4 regions of the Secundilactobacillus sp. MJ173 genome follow, and region 2 is predicted to be linked to each of the others. Evidence: predicted binding sites of a transcription regulator. Region 2 holds the regulator's gene; each other region holds the start of a gene.
The links. The regulator NrdR, encoded in region 2, represses ribonucleotide reductase genes. The targets are predictions, from matches to a motif close to ACACNATATATNGTGT.
Positions count from the first base shown of each region.

Region 1 (3,175 bases), on a different contig from region 2:
AATCGTTGGCGACCATCTTGTCGTATTCTTTGGTAATATCAACGTAACTGAAAGGTACACCGTATTCGCGTTCAACGTCATAAGGGCTAAAGAGGTACATGTCTTGGTTATCACGGCAAAGCTCGTAAAACTTGTCTGGGACTGTAATACCTAACGAAAGTGTTTTAAGACGAATTTTTTCATCGGCATTTTCTTTTTTAGCCGATAGGAATGCGACAATGTCAGGATGAAAAACGCTGAGATAAACAACACCGGCACCTTGTCGTTGACCCAACTGGTTAGAGTATGAAAAACTGTCTTCCAGCAACTTCATGACAGGAACCACACCACTGGCAGCACCTTCAATGTTTTTGATGGGGTCGCCAGCGCCACGTAAGTTAGATAAATTAATCCCAACGCCGCCCCCAATTCGGGATAATTGTAACGCTGAGTTGATGGTACGGCCGATGGTGTTCATATCGTCGGTAGTTTGAATTAAGAAACAGGAGACTAATTCGCCACGCTGTTTACGACCTGCGTTTAAAAAACTGGGCGTAGCGGGTTGATAACGCTGGTGAATCATTTCATCAGCTAAATCCATAGCTAACCGTTCATCCCCATCAGCGAAATACAACGCATTCAGAGCCACTCGATCAATGTAGTTTTCCAAATAATAGTCGTTATCGTTGGTTCGCAGTGCGTACTGAGCGTAAAATTTATAAGCGGCCATGAATGATTTGAAGTGAAAATTCTGAGATTTTAAATAGTCGTACAATGATTGAATAAAATCAAAGTTGTACTTATGATAGAAATCAGATTCAATGTAATCATTGTCCAGCAAGAAATCAAAACGGTCTTGCAAGGAAGCAAATTTTTTGGTGTTTGGTTCAACGTTCTGTGTTAAAAACGCCTGTAGCGCTTCTTGATCTTTGTTCAATGGAATCTGACCGTTTACCGGGATATTAATCTCATTGTTAAGGTCATAATACGTGACGTCTTTAAGCTCTTTTAAACTCATTTTTTAAACTCACTCTTTTCTCTTAGGGCTAAATTAAGTAAAATAAAAGATGGCGTTTTCTGGTATCCAGAATACGCCACCCTAACACTCGCGTACATTAAATGGCCAGCTTTTGTAATTGATCTGGTCGAAAGCCGCTAAATTTAGTATCAGCAGTTTCAATGACGGGCAGAGATTGAAAACCTTGATTTTTGAGGTAATCAACGTACTGCGGATCTTCGTTAATGTTATGTTCAATAAAATCAACGTGATGTTCAGTTAAAAACCGCTTTGTCATTTTGCATTGCATACAATTATTCCGTGAATAAACCGTTACTTTTGCCATATGAACCACACTCCTATGTAATCTCGATAAATAGAGTTTACACCGTTCAGGTAAAATTTCAACCATCAGGGCCTATATTTTGTATACGTTTGAAAGACCAAACACTAAATATGGTATAAGGACGGCAATTGCAGTTACTTTTAGTCAGTGAAAAATATTTTTGGGGATTAGAGATTGTCGTTGAAGAAAGGTAGACATGCATGATAGAAAATGATGAGCATTACATGCAAGAAGCACTATTAGAGGCTCATAAGTCAGCTTTAATTGGTGAAGTTCCCATCGGAGCAGTGATCGTGCATAATGGTGAAATTATTGGCAGAGGCCATAATTTGAGGGAACACAGTCAGTTGGCAGCTGACCATGCAGAAGTTATGGCTATCAATGAAGCTAACCAAAAGCTGCATAGTTGGCGGTTAGTTGACTGTACCATGTACGTTACGCTAGAACCATGTATCATGTGTAGCGGTGCGATTATTAATTCACGGATTGATCGGGTTGTTTTTGGTGCTCGTGATCCGAAAGCTGGCGCTGTAGTGACCTTATATAGTCTGTTGAATGATCCCAGATTAAACCACCAAGTTGAAGTAAAAGAGGGTGTTTTAGCGGTACAGGCAGGTGAGGCATTGAAAGCTTTCTTTAAAGCTGCTCGGAAGCGGAACAAACTCAGAAAACGGCAGCAAACCGACAAACTGTGATCATAACCAGATTTTGGGTAGCATTCACATTTTAAATATGTTAAAGTAGAAGTTGCCGCAAGGCCTTGGGGCAAGGGTGACCTTACGAATCGTGTCAGGTCCGGAAGGAAGCAGCACTAAGTATGAGTGACTTTGTGCTCCAAGTTGATATGATTTTAACGAGGGCGGGACAAAACGTTGAGTTTTGTTACCGTCCTCTTCTTATACAATTTTTAACGATTGGTATGTATAGTATTTGGTGAATAAACACTATATAATGTTTATCAGTGAGTCTTAAGAGATAACCCAAAAGAATCGAGGAAACTAGTCATGAGTTACCAAGCCTTGTACCGGGTGTGGCGGCCACAGCGTTTTGATGAAGTGATCGGGCAGAAACTGATCACCCAAACTTTGAAAAACGCCGTTAAAACTAAACAAATTAGTCATGCCTATCTGTTTGCTGGACCACGGGGAACGGGAAAAACCTCGATGGCTAAAATCTTCGCTAAGGCAGTCAACTGTCAGCATCAAGAAGATGGTGAGCCTTGTAATCAATGTGAAACTTGTAAAGCAATTACTAAGGGCACACTAAATGACGTGATTGAGATCGATGCCGCTTCCAATAATGGTGTGGAAGAGATCAGAGACATCCGTGATAAAGTGAAGTATGCACCCACCGAGGCCGACTATAAAGTCTATATCATTGATGAAGTTCATATGCTTTCGACGGGAGCTTTCAACGCATTATTGAAAACCTTGGAAGAACCACCGGCTAACGTGATTTTTATTCTTGCCACCACCGAACCGCATAAGATTCCCGCCACCATTATTTCGCGGACACAGCGATTTGATTTTAAACAAATCCAAGCTAAGGACAGTCTTTCACGAATGGCTCATATTCTGAAAGAAAAACAGCTTTCTTATGATGAGGAAGCATTAAAAGTCATCGCAAAGGCTTCCGAAGGCGGGATGCGTGATGCGCTGAGTATTTTGGATCAGGTGATTTCATTCGGCGATGATAAGGTCACATTAGATAATGCACTGCTTGTCACGGGTGCGGTACGAAAGCAGCTATTGGTCACGTATCTGACCCAGGTGACACATCAGGAAACTCAAAAAGCGCTGATGACCATACAACAGATTTTAGATGATGGGAAAGATCCCGAACGATTTACGGAA
Region 1 is NZ_BAAKGN010000060.1:114,306-117,480, reverse strand. It holds gene nrdE (class 1b ribonucleoside-diphosphate reductase subunit alpha) at 1-997, opposite strand, end outside; gene nrdH (glutaredoxin-like protein NrdH) at 1,095-1,322, opposite strand; gene tadA (tRNA adenosine(34) deaminase TadA) at 1,523-2,017, shown strand; RNA gene ffs (signal recognition particle sRNA small type) at 2,080-2,166, shown strand; gene dnaX (DNA polymerase III subunit gamma/tau) at 2,327-3,175, shown strand, end outside.
Region 1: the regulator NrdR is predicted to act here: its motif matches at 1,424-1,439, upstream of nrdH (glutaredoxin-like protein NrdH).

Region 2 (3,175 bases):
ATTCCGGAGTTTCAGATTCGCCAACTGCGTGAAAACATCATCGTGGAAATTAAGCGTGCGATTGAAGGGCACGGGACTACCGTGCATTCCTTCTCTACCGCTTACGGTGAAGCTGGTGAATTCCAGAATCATTTGATGGTGTATGGTCGCAAAGGTGAGCCTTGTTTTCGGTGTGATACCCCAATTGAGAAAACAAAGGTTGCCCAACGTGGCACGCATTTTTGCCCAGACTGTCAGGTTTTACGTAAAGATCCCGGTGTGACCATGGTGCTTGGATTAACGGGTGGGATTGCCACAGGGAAATCAACTGTGAGCGAATTTTTCAAGGCCTATCAGATTCCGGTGATTGATGCTGATAAGGTTGCCCGAGAAGTTGTTGAACCGGGAACCAAGGGATTGAAAGAGATTCAAACTGCTTTTGGCTGGCAAATGATTCAGCCGGACGGTACTTTGGACCGGCATGCACTGGGGACCTTGGTATTCAGTCAACCAGAGAAGTTAGACCAGTTAAACAGGATTACTGGGCCGTTAATTAAAAAGGCTGTGGTGCGCAAACTACAAGGTTATCGACGACGTCAAGTGCCACTGGTGATTTATGATGCCCCCACACTTTTTGAAGCCCATGGTGCAGCTGGCATGAACGAAATCATGGTCGTCAACGTACCGGATCAAGTACAGCTTCAGCGATTAATGGCACGTGACCACTTGTCTAAGAAAGAAGCATTAGAACGAATCAACGCGCAGTTACCATTGGCTGAAAAGGTTAATCGGGCTGACGTGGTGATCGATAATAGTGATTCAGTTGATAAAACAAAAGCGCAAGTGGTAAGATGGCTGAATGAAGCCGGATTCGGCTCGTTAATAACAGATAAATCTAATTAGGTTAAAAAGTAAAATGTTGATTAAGGATAAGAGGTGAAACTATGCATTGTCCACATTGCCACCATAATGGTTCGCGGGTCGTTGATAGCCGTCCAACAGATGAAGGCCGTGTTATTAGACGCCGCCGTGAATGCGAAAATTGCGGCTTTCGTTTTACAACTTTTGAACGCATCGAAGCAACACCATTATTGGTGATTAAGAAAAACGGTACTCGTGAAGAATTCAATCGTGAAAAGATTTTACGGGGTATCATTCGCTCAGCAGAAAAACGGCCAGTTGGCATGGATGTCATGACCAAATTAGTTGATGAAGTTGAAAACGAAGTTCGTTCGCTGGGCGAAAACGAAGTATCCAGTCAATTGATTGGTGAATACGTGATGAAGCGTTTGGCAGACATTGACGAAATTTCCTATATTCGTTTCGCCAGTGTTTATCGCCAGTTTAAGGATATGAGTGTGTTCTTGGAAGAACTCAAAGATGTGATGAACAAAGATAAGAAAAAAGGGGCTTCCTCTGATAAAAAGAAATGAAACGGGGCTTAATCATGGCGGAGTCAGGGCAACCATTGATGCCAAAAACAGCTGTCGCAATTGTTACCACCACGCGACTTCAAGAAGAGCGGCGACGGGTATTGGACCTGCTGTACCAGCCCATTTTAGGTGTATCAGCCTACAGTCTCGCAACGGTGATGTGGCGACAAGTCTCCTTAACGGCAGATTTAAAAGTTGAAGTTACCCATACTGATTTATTAGCGTTGCTCAATATCAGTATGGTGACGCTTCAAGACTCGAGACAACGGTTGGAAGCTGCGGGACTATTACGGACGTTTGAAAATCAACCCGACCGGCTGCCAGAGTTGATTTATGAATTACAGCAGCCCGTCAGTGGTGAAATGTTCTTTAAAGACGATTTGCTCAGTTTACTGTTGCTGGAAGTCGTAGGTGAGCGGCAGTTTGAACGATTGCGGCAAGCCTTTTTGCCACGGCAGCTTAAACGGGATAAGTGGCACGAAATTTCCAAGTCGTTTTTGGACGTTTTTTCACTGGATAACCGCTTGATTGCGACACCGCCAAAGCTGATTGAAGCCACTAAAGCGGCCTTTGATCAAAAAGAAACGGTTGCAGAATCTGAGTTGCTTACAGCGCCAGACTTTGATTTTGGTCTGCTTTCTGAACTACTCAAACGCTCATACATTGACTTGAATGATTTGCGGCAATACCGGCAGCTAATTATTAACGAACACCTACTGTACGGTATTGATGAAACTGAAATGGCTCGCTACATAGGTGATGCTACTAATTTGGCCACCAACAAGCTAGATGCCAACCAGTTTAAACGTGCAATCGCGGCTGCCTATCAGGGTGAAACAACACCGGTGGTTTCAGCTCAAAAAACGGTGACTGCTCAAAAGACAAGTGAGAATCAGGAAGAAGCAGACCTGATTGCTACTGCCAAGCAGTATGAACCAATGGCCTTTCTGGCTCAGATTCGTCAGCAACAGGGTGGTTATGTCGCTAGTGGTGAGCAACGCATTGTGGAGCAAATCGCCAATAAACAGATTTTTTCCAGCGCCGTGATCAACATGCTGATTTACGAAGTTTTGATTGATTTAAATAATTCAACGATTACTCAGCGGCTCACTGATACTATCGCTAATCGTTGGGCGCAAGATGGTGTCAAAACGCCAGAAGACGCGCTAGCAAGTATTCGTAAGTTTAAGGCGGACCGGGCGAAACCCAAGACGACCCGTCGGCGAAGCGGTACCAAGAATATTAAAGAAACGTTACCAGACTGGGCGAAAAATGATTATCAGCCAAAGAAGAAAAAAACGTTGTCCAAGTCTGATCAAGATCAATTCAACGAGCAATTAAACAAGCTAAAAAAACTGCGGGATGGAGGTGATTAGTATGGAAAATATTAGTGAGTCTATGAAACGTTATATGGACCAACACCAGCTCAATGCTAATTACCAAAAACTAATGAATAGTGTGTATCAAGATACTGATGTTCAGGCCTTTCTAAAGGCAAACGCTGATCAATTGAATGCCGAACAGATCGACCGTTCATCAGCCAAATTATACGAGTATGTTAACGAACGCAATAAATTAGCAGCTGGTGAAACGACATTTGCCCCAGGATATGAACCTAAGCTGGTCTTAAATGACCACTTGGTGGAAGTGTCCTATCAACCGACTGATGCACAAAAAGCAAAGTTAAAGCAGGCCGCTCTAAAGCGAAGGGTCAACGCCATCATGATGCCAAAATTGATTAAGGATGCAACCTTCGATCACTT
Region 2 is NZ_BAAKGN010000020.1:13,132-16,306, reverse strand. It holds partial or broken gene mutM (DNA-formamidopyrimidine glycosylase) at 1-228, shown strand, start outside; gene coaE (dephospho-CoA kinase) at 265-882, shown strand; gene nrdR (transcriptional regulator NrdR) at 924-1,412, shown strand; gene AC6H04_RS03215 (DnaD domain protein) at 1,427-2,788, shown strand; gene dnaI (primosomal protein DnaI) at 2,790-3,175, shown strand, end outside.

Region 3 (3,175 bases), on a different contig from region 2:
TTCAGGAGAACGGTCAGGTTCTGTGATTGAAAGTGAAAGGGTAATTTGCCGAAGCTCGACGTGACTGATAACACGGGGAGCTGGGACTAGTTTTAATAAAACTAGGACTGTCGCAGTGATGTGCTGCGGAGAGCTTCCTACGGTAGAATGACTTTAAGGTCGTCTCGCAGGTAGCTGCAGGCGGCCTTTTTTATTGCGTAAAATAAATGTGAAAGTGAGTGTAAATAAATGGCGAATCAAACAGGCGGCAACGACAATGAGGTTAAGCGTTCACTGAAAACGCGCCACATCTCAATGATTGCCTTGGGCGGTAGTATCGGTACGGGACTATTCGTTGCCAGCGGATCAGCAATCTCAAAGGCAGGTCCCGGCGGTGGTCTACTGGCCTACGTTGCTTTAGGGGTCATGGTGTTCTTCTTGATGACCTCCCTTGGTGAAATGGCAACTAATATGCCAGTATCAGGGTCATTTGCGACCTACTCAACAAAGTATGTCGATCCGGCTTTAGGCTTTGCTATGGGCTGGAATTATTGGTTTAACTGGGCGATTACATTAGCGGTGGATATCAGTACCGCTGCTTTGGTGATGAAGTTCTGGCTACCAAACGTACCGGGATGGATTTGGAGTACATCAGTCTTAGTCATCATCTTTCTGATTAACGCACTGACCGTCAAAGCCTTCGGGGAGACAGAATATTGGATGGCCATGATCAAGGTCGTGACCGTTATCGTCTTCCTGATTGTTGGTTTCTTAACGATTTTTGGCATTATGGGTGGTCACGCTGTGGGTGTAAGTAATTTCACCTATAAGCAAGCACCGTTTGTGGGTGGCGCGCCAGCTATCCTGAGTGTGTTCGTTGTCGCTGGATTCTCATTTCAAGGAACTGAATTGGTCGGCATCACAGCCGGTGAATCTGCTACGCCGGAGAAGAGTGTCCCAAAGGCAATCAACCAAGTGTTCTGGCGAATTTTACTGTTCTATATCTTGGCCATTTTTGTGATTGCGTGCTTGATTCCGTATACCAGTCCAAAATTGCTGGGGTCATCCGCAAGCGATATTGCCATTAGTCCATTCACGCTGGTCTTCCAACGTGCAGGGCTAGCTGCAGCAGCGAGTGTGATGAATGCCGTTATTTTGACTTCCGTTATTTCAGCAGCTAATTCAGGGATGTATGCATCATCACGGATGCTTTATTCGTTATCACTGGATGATTTTGCACCTAAGTATTTCCAGCACACCACTAAAAATGGGGTGCCATTACGAGCTCAGGTTGCAACAACGGTGGTGGGCGCGATTGCCTTTATTACAAGTATTGCGGGGCCAGAAGTGTATACCTGGCTGGTTGCCGCTTCAGGCTTGACTGGTTTTATCGCGTGGTTAGGGATCGCCATTTCTCATTTCCGGTTCCGGCGAGCCTTTATCAAGCAGGGACATCAGTTATCAGAATTGAAGTTTCACGCTAAAATGTTCCCATTTGGACCTATTCTGGCGTTAGTACTCTGTGTGTTAGTCATCGTGGGACAGAATACTTCTGCCTTTGCGCATTTTGATTGGGAACAGATTGCAGTGACGTACCTCAGTGTGCCATTGTTCTTCATTCTGTTTTTCTACTATAAGATTCGACACCATACGCATATGATTCCGCTGGATGAGGTGGATGTTGCACCTCATAAGCGGCAGGAAGTTGAAGATTAAGCAGAGTGTGAAAATAAGCGTTTAAAGAGTGGAGTGTAAAGGGTCCCAGCATAAATCCATGGGTTTGGGATTTGTGCTGGGACCCTTTACATGCAACTCTTTGCTTATTTGAGCACGTTTATGAGTGTGGCACGATTCGGTAGATTTCAGAATTTTACATTGTTTAAACGTGCTCAAACAAGCAGAGAGTTGCAAATAAGGGCCAAACAACAGAAATCCAAAACCAGGATTTCCGTTGTTTGGCCCTTATTTTTCACTCTCTAAACGCTTGTTCTCACACTCTTTTTAAAATTACCCACAACATATTGCTTTTACCGTCAGCAATGATACAATATGAAGTACTGACTTTTGAGGTTAAAGGAGAAATTATTAATGATCGTACTTTCAGGAACCATTGGGGCTGGTAAAACCAGTTTAACCCAGCTACTTGCACGTCACTTGAATAAACCAGCTTTTTATGAATCAGTAGAGGATAACGAAATTTTACCGTTGTTCTATCAAAATCCTAAAAAATACGGTTTTTTACTGCAAATCTACTTCTTAAACAAGCGTTTAGATAGTATCAAAGCCGCTGCTAAAGATGACGAATCCGTTTTAGACCGCTCGATTTTTGAGGACTCCCTGTTATTCAAGTTGAATGCTGATTTAGGGCGTGCAACTCAGACTGAATCTGATATCTATAATTCTCTACTTCAAAACATGATGGAAGAATTACCGAATACTCAGGAAAAGAAGAATCCAGATTTACTGATTCACATCAATATTTCCTTTGACACTATGCTGTCACGTATTCAAAAACGTGGCCGGTCATATGAACAAATTGATAAGGATCCTGAGTTATACGATTATTACAAAGAGCTGGACGCTCGTTACATCGACTGGTACAAGAATTACGACAAGTCACCCAAGATGAGCATCAATGGGGATGAGTTAGACTTTGTTGAGGATCCTACGGCGCAAAAAAAGGTGCTGTCATTGGTTGACGAAAAGATGGCTGAACTGAATCTTTAACCGTGAGTTGCTTTTAACGGGTAAATATTTTACAATGAATGCAATGATAAAACGCGATGTACCTTTTAGTAGATGCGCAGAGAGACGGGTTGCTGAGAACCGTTCATCGAAACTCCAGTACATTAAAGCGGACAGTTAATCCTGTACGGTTAATCACCGTTACCGAAATTGAGTGTGCAGCTAGTCTGTAAACTTGGGTGGTACCGCGAGCTTTCGTCCCAATTTTTTGGGGCGGAAGCTTTTTTTGCGGGCCAGAATAATGAGAGGGGTATTATCATGATTGATTTAAAGTTAGTTAGAAACGAAACTGATTTTGTGAAGGAAAAGTTAGCTACCCGTGGTGTTGAGGCAGCTGAAATTGATGAGCTGCTAGCAGTTGATCAAAAGCGACGTGACTTGATCGTTAAGAGTGAAACCATGAAGGCCACACGTAACCAAGTCTCTGATGAAATTTCTCAACTGAAACGCA
Region 3 is NZ_BAAKGN010000023.1:1,490-4,664, reverse strand. It holds lysine riboswitch at 1-144, shown strand, start outside; gene AC6H04_RS03720 (amino acid permease) at 229-1,695, shown strand; gene AC6H04_RS03715 (deoxynucleoside kinase) at 2,068-2,706, shown strand; gene serS (serine--tRNA ligase) at 2,983-3,175, shown strand, end outside.
Region 3: the regulator NrdR is predicted to act here: its motif matches at 1,991-2,006, upstream of AC6H04_RS03715 (deoxynucleoside kinase).

Region 4 (3,175 bases), on a different contig from region 2:
GAAATGACTGGTAAGAAGGCGGCTAAGCCAGAAGTTGTTGGCGGTGGCACGTACGGTCGATTAATGAAGCGGGGCGTTGCGTTTGGTGCACTCTTCATGGATCACACACCAGACACGATGCATCAAGTAGATGAGTTCCAACCCATTTCTGATTTAATGATGGCTATGGCAATTTATGGCCGATCAATTGAGGCGCTGGCAAACGAATTACCAGACTAAGGAGTGATGGTATTGGCACAGCTTAGTAATTATCAAAACGTGATGGTTGGTGTGGATGGTTCAAAGCAGGCGAAGCGAGCCGTTCAAAAGGCAATCGCAATTGCCAAACGAAACCAGGCGACACTTTATATTGTGAGCGTGCTGAACATCAGTAAGCTGACGAATATTGGCAAGTCTCAATTTGGTTTTGGCGCTGTTGACCCAGAGATCTTAGATGAGTTTAAACTTAAAATGGATCAGCTGGTTGCAGGTTATCGCGATCAAGCGATTGAACGTGGTGTTCAACAAGTTGAGATTCACGTTACATTTGGTAATCCCAAATTAGAACTGGCAAAGAATTTACCCCAGCTATTGGGAGTGGACCTGATCGTTATAGGCGCTACTGGAGCTAACGTGGTTGAACGGATGATGATGGGTTCTAATGCTAGCTACGTTGTGTCCAATGCCCACGTTGACGTCTTGATCGTTCGGACTGATTTGGACAATCAGCAGTTGAACGTTTTCTAAAATAAAACAGGCTCCGGTGCATGTGATTATGCATCGGAGCCTATTTTGTATCAGAAGTTTACATTGCGTTTGAAATAGAATTCGTATTTCTAATCTTGCTAAGCGCTTCGTCGACTTGGCTTAAGACCGTTTGTACGTTCTGAGGGTCTTCAAGATTATATTTTTGTAAATCGATTTTGATCTTAGGACTAACATCAAAATCATCATACCATTTTTGATAAGCTGACCACATCTTATAGTAGTAAGCTTCACGTTCAGGATGACCATCGATTTGTTCGTAATCACGACCGCGTTTCTTGATTCGATAGAGAATCGTCTCGAAATCGCTGCTGGCATAGACGAGCAAATCTGGTGCTTTCTTTGGTAACGAGTTCAGTTCGTTCATCATGTTGTCTAATAACTTAAGGTAAACGGACAATTCGGTATCACTAATGTTACCTTCGGCGTTATTTTCCTTAGTGAATAATGCGTCTTCGTAAATAGAACGGTCCAAGATGTTGTTATCATCGGCCAAGGCCTGCTTGATCATGGAGAAACGCTTATTTAAGAAATAAATCTGGAGCAAGAAACCGTATTGCTTAGGATTTGAATAGTATAAAGGTAGTACTGGGTTTTCGCCCACTGGTTCGAAGAATGCCTTGGTTCCTAAGTGTTCCGCAAGCATTCCAGTTAAAGTTGTTTTTCCAACACCAATCATTCCGGCTGTAATAATCACCATAATAGCCCCTCTTTTAATAAAATATGCAACATATAGTGTACCATAGATTCTATAGATACTACATATTCATTTTAACTTTTTGAATAGTAACCGCTTTAACCGCCTAGGCATACGGTTTTTCGAAGAACAATTTGATGATGAGGCGTCATAACCCAGTGTCAAAATCACTCGTAGTATAATGAATGTAACGGGATGAAGGAGGATACTGAATGATGTATGATGCAATCGTATTTTTTGATTTGGATGGGACTTTATTTGATGACCAGAAGAACGTGCTGCCAAGTAGCATTGATGCTATTAAGCAGATGTCAAAGAATAATATTCTTTCCGTTATTTCCACTGGTCGCAACGTCTTTGAAGTGCAATATGTGCTTGATGAGACTGGCCTTGATACCATCGTCAGTGCTAATGGCAGTTACGTCCAGTATCAAGGTAAAAAACTCCATCAAGAAGTGATCCCAGAAGAGGTTCTCGACGAATTTACCGATTATGCTAACCAACAAGGCGATCCAGTGGGTTACTTTAATAACCGTGGCTTTCGACTGAGTCAGGCAAATGAGGCCACGAAGGAAAACTTTAAACTGTTGCGCTTGGATGCCAAAGTGGACCCTGATTTTTATCATCGTGAAAAAATCAATTTTATGAACGTCTTTAATGAAGATAAGGAAGAACAATATCAAGAACGCTTTAAGGGGGTACTGTCGTTAGTTCGCAATAACCCACGAGCTCTAGATACTATGAATGCCGGTGTTTCAAAGCGAACGGGAATTCAAATTCTGCTAGAAGCAGCTCACTTAGAAAACGTTCATACTTACGCGTTCGGCGATCAGCTGAATGATTTACAGATGTTTGATATGGTTGATACCCCAATTGCCATGGCAAACGGGCATGAGTTGGCTAAAGAGAAGGCGGCTTTCGTCACAACTTCCAATATGGATGACGGGATCGTTAACGGTTTGAAACACTTTAATTTGATTAAATAAGGGATATTCCGATATTGATTGTAATCCTCGTTTTGATAAACGCTATCAGAACGGGGATTATTTGTTTGGAATACTTGAATCTCACTTTCTTAAACGTGCTCCAACAAGCAGAGACTTGCATCTAAGGGGGCTTAGGCAAAAATCCCCAAAGACCAGGATTTTCGCCTAAGCCCCCTTAGACTCCAGTCTCTAAACGCTTGTTTCCACACTCTGTCTAAGAATAATATTCCTGTCATATTCTGGCAAAAAATTCCTATTGATTTATGTCTAAAATTAATAAATGAATATGCTATTGAAACCGGTGTCAATCTTGGTTTACTCTAAGTGAGTAGTCACTTTACTTTATTGGTAAAGTGAGGTTATTCGGTAGATAATGCAACGTGCTGGTCTGAGTCTAACGTTGCGTTATCAGACAAGTAGAGGTGAGTGAAATGACAGAGACGAAATATTTTGGCGGTATTGATGTTGGTTCAACCACGGTCAAGCTCGTGGTCATGGATCAAAATAACCAAACCGTTTTTTCACGTTACGAACGACATTATTCTGACGTCAAAACAGCCACTGAAAAAATCTTTCGCGAAGCAATTTCCGAATTAGGGGCGGATATCAAAATTGCTTGTACGATTACAGGTTCAGGCGGTATTGGGCTGGCTAATTTACTGCAATTGAAGTTTATTCAGGAAGTGATTGCCTGCACCAAAACAGTTGAAACCTTGATTCCTCAAACTGACGTGGCCATTGAACTTGG
Region 4 is NZ_BAAKGN010000019.1:132,102-135,276, reverse strand. It holds gene pepV (dipeptidase PepV) at 1-219, shown strand, start outside; gene AC6H04_RS02960 (universal stress protein) at 232-726, shown strand; gene AC6H04_RS02955 (deoxynucleoside kinase) at 785-1,444, opposite strand; gene AC6H04_RS02950 (Cof-type HAD-IIB family hydrolase) at 1,657-2,427, shown strand; gene AC6H04_RS02945 (acyl-CoA dehydratase activase-related protein) at 2,859-3,175, shown strand, end outside.
Region 4: the regulator NrdR is predicted to act here: its motif matches at 1,468-1,483, upstream of AC6H04_RS02955 (deoxynucleoside kinase).